One region of the Streptomyces sp. PKA51 genome, then DNA from elsewhere that is predicted to be linked to it. Evidence: riboswitches for the same ligand, from Rfam matches in the RefSeq annotation. Region 1 holds a riboswitch; the other holds the start of a gene.

Evidence for each region. A riboswitch is a leader RNA that binds a small molecule or an ion and turns the genes downstream of it on or off. The one in region 1 is predicted to bind glycine.
Region 2: it holds a riboswitch for glycine, as region 1 does, so the genes downstream of both, gcvP (aminomethyl-transferring glycine dehydrogenase) here and gcvT (glycine cleavage system aminomethyltransferase GcvT) in region 1, are expected to answer to the same signal.

What each region holds. Positions count from the first base shown of each region.
Region 1 is NZ_BAAJPZ010000024.1:30,051-33,450, reverse strand. It holds gene AC27L3_RS26105 (enhanced serine sensitivity protein SseB) at 1-679, opposite strand, end outside; gene AC27L3_RS26100 (AAA family ATPase) at 872-1,444, opposite strand; glycine riboswitch at 1,624-1,730, shown strand; gene gcvT (glycine cleavage system aminomethyltransferase GcvT) at 1,885-3,003, shown strand; gene gcvH (glycine cleavage system protein GcvH) at 3,071-3,400, shown strand, end outside.
Region 2 is NZ_BAAJPZ010000041.1:9,429-12,828, reverse strand. It holds gene gcvP (aminomethyl-transferring glycine dehydrogenase) at 1-1,764, opposite strand, end outside; glycine riboswitch at 1,953-2,052, opposite strand; gene AC27L3_RS29230 (PRC-barrel domain-containing protein) at 2,166-2,528, shown strand; gene AC27L3_RS29225 (DNA polymerase IV) at 2,656-3,400, opposite strand, start outside.

The DNA of each region.
Region 1 (3,400 bases):
CCGCCACGTCCAGGAACACCAGCTGCACCGGCCATGCCACGGGAGCCGTGGCCAGTGCCCGGCCCACCGCCTCCATCGCGGCGCCCCGGCTGCCGGGATCCGGAAGATCCAGCTCCACCCCGATGAACAGCGCCGGATCGGCACCCTCCACGCTCGCCAGCGCACGGCGCGCGGTCCGCACCGGACCCGCGGCCGCCAGCTCCAGGCCCGCCGCCGCCAGGAACGCCGTCGGCTCCTCCTGCCAGTCCGGCTCGAACAACCGCACCCGGCCGCCCGTGGGATCCCCCTCCCACGCCGCCCGCCCCACCCTGCACAACTGTGCGACGGCCGGCGGCGGCAACGGCACCCCCACCGTGCCCTCCGGATTCACCACGATGCCGACCTGCGGAGGCAGCCCCCGCGCGAACTCCACGGCCGGAGCCACCGCGAACGCCATGGCCGGCCCGGCCACGGCGAGGAACTGCTCGTGCGAACTGAACACCGGCACGAACGCGGCCCCGTCCAGCTCGATCGCCGGCAGATCCAGATCCGCGCTCTGCGGCCCCCCGCCCTTGGGCAGCGGCACCCACACACTGCTGCGGCCGAGCACGTCGAGGATGCGCGGGGCGGCGTCGGGGACGCCGACGGAGGCGGCGAGGACTTCCTCGAGTTCATTGGCGGGCCAGGCGCAGTTGCTCACGCTCCCGCACCTTAACGGCTGCGCCTGGGCCGTGGTACGGGGGGTGGGCCGCACCCGGGGCTCCGCCCAGGCGGCACTACGGCGCCCCGTAGGGGCGCGGGGAACTGCGCGCTCGGCCACCGACGGCCTGCAGCCGAGCACGGCACTCCGCCTGCGGGCGCGTCGTGGCTTGTCGCGCAGTTCCCCGCGCCCCTACGGGGCGCTGCAGGCGAACGTCAGCTTCTGCAGCGCGTCCGCGGCCCCGCGGTCCAGGAGGGTCGCCGACGCGGCGCCGCGGGGCATGCGGCCGGCCTCCGCATCGGTCACCAGCCGCCGCATCGCCCGCCGGTGGCGGGCGAACGAGCGCGGCGGCACGCCGCGGCCGCGGGCCCGCTGGCCCGCCCGCGCCTGCGCCGCGTCCACGACCAGCATCACCACGTGCAGCCGCCGCCCCCGCCGCCGCGCCTCGCGCGCCAGCCACCACCGCACCCAGCCCCACTGCCCGCAGTCGTGCACGACGACGCTGTGCCCGGTGCGCAGGGCGCGCCACAGGGCGGCGTAGTGCGCGAGCCGGGCGGCCGGCCGGTAGGCGGCGTACGGCAGCCGGCGGGGTACGCGGCGTTCGATGCGGCGGCGGGTGTCCTGGGAGTCCACGCGGTGCACGCCGGGCCCGACCACGCGCCGCATCAGGGTGGACTTGCCGGCTCCGGGCAGCCCGGAGACGACGACCAGGTCCCCGGCCCGGTAGCGCAGCTCCTCGACCGTCCCGCCGCGCAGGTCGACCACGCCCGCCACTCCCCCCGTACGCACCGTGACCGTCGCCCCCTCCTTTCGTACGCAAAGGAAAGGTAATCCAAATCGGGACCTGGTGGGCGGTCCGTCGCACGGCCGTACGTGCAATGATGTGCGCGCCAAGCGCCATCGGCACGCTCGACAATCGCACGACCAACTGCATATTGGCCGCTCGAATCCGCGCGGGAGAGTCCTGGTGGGCGCATTGCGCCGTGCACCGGGCGCCGAAGGAGCAAGTTCCTCCCTTGAATCTCTCAGGCCCCGATACCGCGAGGGTGAGGCAGATCTGAAAAGCGGGCCGCCCCGGCGGTCCCACCCAAGGTGCAAGCCGGGCTCTCCCAAGGGGCTCCCGGTGAACCTCTCAGGTTCCGATGACAGATGGGGAGGCCCCGATTCCTCGGTACCTCCGTGACTTCTTGCCCGGGAGCCTGACCATGACGACCGACGCCCCCCGCCGTACCGCCCTGGACGCGCTGCACCGCGCGCTCGGCGCGACCATGACCGACTTCGCGGGCTGGGACATGCCGCTGCGCTACGGCAGCGAGCGCGACGAGCACGTGGCGGTGCGCACCCGCGCCGGCCTGTTCGACCTCTCGCACATGGGCGAGATCACCCTCACGGGTGCCGAGGCCGGCCGGGCCCTGGACTTCGCCCTCGTCGGCAACATCTCCGCGCTGGCCGTCGGCCGGGCCCGCTACACGATGATCTGCAACGCCGACGGCGGCATCGTGGACGACCTGATCGTCTACCGCCTGGCCGAGCAGGAGTTCATGGTCGTCGCCAACGCCTCGAACGCGCAGGTCGTGCTGGACGCGCTGACCGAGCGGGCCGCCGGTTTCGACGCGGTCGTGCGTGACGACCGCGACGCCTACGCGCTGATCGCGATCCAGGGCCCGGCCTCCCCGGCGATCCTGAAGTCGGTCACGGACGCCGACCTGGACGGGCTGAAGTACTACGCGGGCCTGCCGGGCACCGTCGCCGGCGTCCCGGCGCTGATCGCCCGCACCGGCTACACGGGCGAGGACGGCTTCGAGCTGTTCGTGGCCCCGGGCGACGCCGAGAAGCTGTGGCAGGCGCTGACCGAGGCGGGCGCGGACGCGGGCCTGGTGCCGTGCGGGCTGTCCTGCCGGGACACCCTGCGCCTGGAGGCGGGCATGCCGCTGTACGGGCACGAGCTGACCACCTCGCTGACCCCCTTCGACGCGGGCCTGGGCCGCGTGGTGAAGTTCGACAAGGCGGGCGACTTCGTGGGCCGCGAGGCGCTGGCCGCCGCTGCCGAGCGCGCCGAGAGCGCGCCGCCGCGCAAGCTGGTGGGCCTGATCGCCGCCGGCCGCCGGGTGCCGCGCGCCGGCTTCGCCGTCGTGGCGGGCGGCGAGGTCGTCGGCGAGGTCACCTCCGGCGCCCCCTCCCCCACGCTCGGCAAGCCGATCGCGATGGCGTACGTCGACGTGGCCCACGCCGCCCCGGGTACGGAAGGGGTGTCCGTGGACATTCGCGGCACCCATGAGCCGTACGAGGTCGTGGCGCTCCCCTTCTACAAGCGGGAACGCTGAGACCCTCTCATCTCACCTGTCAAGACCCCTTGCACAAGCACTCACGCGCGTACAGGAGAATCTAGCCATGAGCAACCCCCAGCAGCTCCGTTACTCCAAGGAGCACGAGTGGCTCTCGGCCGCCGACGAGAACGGCGTGGCGACGGTCGGCATCACCGAATTCGCGGCCAACGCGCTCGGTGACGTCGTCTACGCCCAGCTCCCGGCGGTCGGGGACACCGTCACCGCGGGCGAGACCTGTGGCGAACTGGAGTCGACGAAGTCGGTCAGCGACCTGTACTCCCCGGTCACCGGCGAGGTCGTCGCGGCCAACGAGGACGTGGTGAACGACCCCGCGCTGGTGAACACCGCCCCGTTCGAGGGCGGCTGGCTGTTCAAGGTGAAGATCACGGACGAG
Region 2 (3,400 bases), on a different contig from region 1:
GTGGTAGGCGCGCACGGCCAGCAGGCCCGCGAGCTCGCCCTGGGAGCCGGCGTTGGGCTGCAGGGAGACCTTGTCGTAGCCGGTGACCTCGGCCAGGCGCTCCTCGAGCTCGGTGATCAGGGTGCGGTAGCCCGCGGCCTGCTCGACCGGCGCGAAGGGGTGCAGCGCACCGAACTCCGGCCAGGTGACCGGCTCCATCTCGGTGGTCGCATTCAGCTTCATGGTGCACGAGCCCAGCGGGATCATGCCGCGGTCCAGCGCGTAGTCCCGGTCGGCGAGGCGGCGCAGGTAGCGCAGCATCGCGGTCTCGGAGCGGTGCTGGTGGAAGACGGGGTGCGCGAGGTACTCGTCGGTGCGCAGCAGGCCCTCGGGCAGGGCGTCGGCCACGACCGCGTCCAGCTGCTCGACGTCGGCGTCGACGCCGAACGCGGCCCACACGGCGGCGAGCTGCTCGCGGGTGGTGGTCTCGTCGCAGGCGATGCCGACCCGGTCGGCGTCCGTCAGGCGCAGGTTGACGCCGCGCTCGCGGGCGGCCTCGACGACGGCCGCGGCCCGGCCGGGCACCTTCGCGGTGAGCGTGTCGAAGTACGCGCCGTGCTCCAGCTCGACGCCGCCGGCGCGCAGGCCCTCGGCGAGGATCGCGGCGTAGCGGTGGGTGCGGCGGGCGATGGCGGCCAGGCCCTCGGGGCCGTGGTAGACCGCGTACATGCCGGCCATCACCGCGAGCAGCACCTGGGCGGTGCAGATGTTGCTGGTGGCCTTCTCCCGCCGGATGTGCTGCTCGCGGGTCTGCAGGGCCAGGCGGTAGGCCTTGTTGCCGTCGGCGTCGACGGAGACGCCGACGAGGCGGCCGGGCAGGCTGCGGGCGTAGGCGTCGCGCACGGCCATGTAGCCGGCGTGCGGGCCGCCGAAGCCCATGGGCACGCCGAAGCGCTGGGTGGTGCCCACCGCGATGTCGGCACCGAGCTCGCCGGGCGAGGTGAGCAGGGTCAGGGCGAGCAGGTCGGCCGCGACGGTGACGATCGCGCCGAGCTCGTGGGCCTGCTCGACGACCGGGCGCAGGTCGCGCACGGCACCGGAGGCGCCGGGGTACTGCAGCAGCACGCCGAAGACGCCGCGCTCGGCGATCTCCTCGGGAATGCCGGCCGACAGGTCGGCGACCACGACCTCCACGCCGGTGGGCTCGGCGCGGGTCTCGATGACGGCGATCGTCTGCGGCAGGGTGTCGGCGTCGACCAGGTAGACACCCTTCTTGACCTTGCCCACGCGCCGGGACAGGGACATGGCCTCGGCGGCGGCCGTGCCCTCGTCCAGGAGCGAGGCGCCGGAGGTCGGCAGCCCCGTCAGGTCGGCGACGACGGTCTGGAAGTTGAGCAGCGCCTCCAGGCGGCCCTGCGAGATCTCCGGCTGGTACGGCGTGTACGCCGTGTACCAGGCGGGGTTCTCCATGACGTTGCGCAGGATCACCGGCGGGGTGAACGTGCCGTGGTACCCCAGGCCGATCATCGGCGCCAGGACCTGGTTGCGCCCGGCGAGCTCGCGCAGCTCCGCGAGCACCTCCGCCTCGCTGCGGGCGGCGGGCAGCGCGAGCGCCTCGGCGCTCTTGATCACTTCCGGTACGGCGGCGGCGGTCAGCTCGTCGAGGGAGCCGTAGCCGACCTGGGCGAGCATCTTGGCCTGGGCCTCGGCGTCCGGACCTATGTGCCGGCGCTCGAAGGGGGTGCTCCGCTCCAGGTCGGAAAGGGAGCTGCGGTGGGCTGTCATCTGCGGAGGCCTCCTGGTCACTGCGACCTGCGAGGGGTACCACGGCGCGGGTACCCGGACGGCCTCCCCCTCTGTCATCTCAACCTGAGAGCTTCACCGGGCCGCGCATGCGGACCGGCTTTCACCGTCGGTGAGGAGGGGCTTCGGCGTGGTGCCTGACCTGGGCCCGCCCTGCTTTCCAGAGTGACCTCTTCCGTGCGGTACCGGGTGCCTGAGAGATTCCGGGGAGGAGTTGCTCCTTCGGCGCCCCCGCCGGCTCGCGACGAAGGACTCTCCCGCACGGGTTCTGCGGCCAATCGTCAGCCTACCAGCGCGCCTTTCCGGGCGGATCTCCCGAGTGGCCCGTTCCTGCTTTGTGGCTTTTCGTGGGTCTGGGGGCCGCGGAACGCCAGGGAGGAACCGTGCAGACCGACATCGACCCCAGGAGCCTGATCGGCCGCAGGGCCTTCGACCGGGCCGGCACGCGCATCGGCACCGTCGACGAGGTGTACCTCGACGACGTGACCGGCGCACCGGAGTGGGCGGCGGTGCGCACGGGCTTCTTCGGCCGCGACGCGTTCGTCCCCCTGGAGGTGAGCTCGGTGGAGGAGGACGGCCTGCGCGTCCCCTTCGACCGCGCCCTGATCCGCCGCTCCCCCGGCTTCGGCGTGGGCCGCCACCTGTCGCCCCAACAGGAACTCCAGCTCTACCGCCACTACGGCCTGCCCCTGCCGGGCGCGGAAACGGCGCGGCCCGCCGATGCCGACCCACCGACCGCCCCGTAGAGGCGTAGGGACGCGGGGAACTGCGCGATCGGCCACCGGCGGCCCGCAGCCGACGCACCGCCTCCGGACCCCGTCTGCGGGCGCGTCGTGGCTGATCGCGCAGTTCCCCGCGCCCCTACGGGGCGCTCTACGCAGCCGCCGGTCCGCCGGCCTCGGGAGCCGGGGGCGCGTCCGGATCGGGAGGGATCAGCGGGAGGGGGTCGGACGGTTCCAGATCGGGGTCGTCCACGCTGAGCGTACGGACGCGGCCCGGGCCGGACCACGGCGTCTCGAAGCGGACCGTGACGCGGCCCAGACCGCTGCCCTGGACCCAGCCGGGGCCGTACTCCGCGTGGTGCACGTCGACGCCGGGCGACCAGCGCCTCGGGGCGGGCGGCGCCTCGGTCGGTGAGGGCGGCGCAGCGGCCTCGGGCGCCTCCGGCGCCGTCCGCGTGGCGCTCGCGGCCTGGGCGAAGAGGTCCTCCTGGGTGTAGTCGGCGAGCCCGGAGACGCCGACGCCCAGCAGGCGCACGCCCGCCGTGGTGTCGACCCCGTCGAGCAGCCGGGCGGCCGCCTCGCGCACGACGGCCACGTCGTCCGTGGGGCCGCGCAGGGTCTCGGAGCGGGTCAGCGTGGAGAAGTCGTAGCTGCGGACCTTGATGACGACCGTGCGCCCGGAGCGCCCGGCGGCGCGCAGCCGCTGCACGCACCGCTCGGCGAGGCGGGCGAGCTCGTACTGGACGCGGGTGCGGTCGGTGAGGTCCTCGGCGAAGGTGTCCTCCACGGACACCGACTTCGCGTCGCGCTCGGCGACGACGGGCCGGTCGTCGTGGCCGGTGGCCAGGGCGTACAGGCCGGCGCCGTGGGCCTTGCCCAGGAGGCGGACGAGCTCG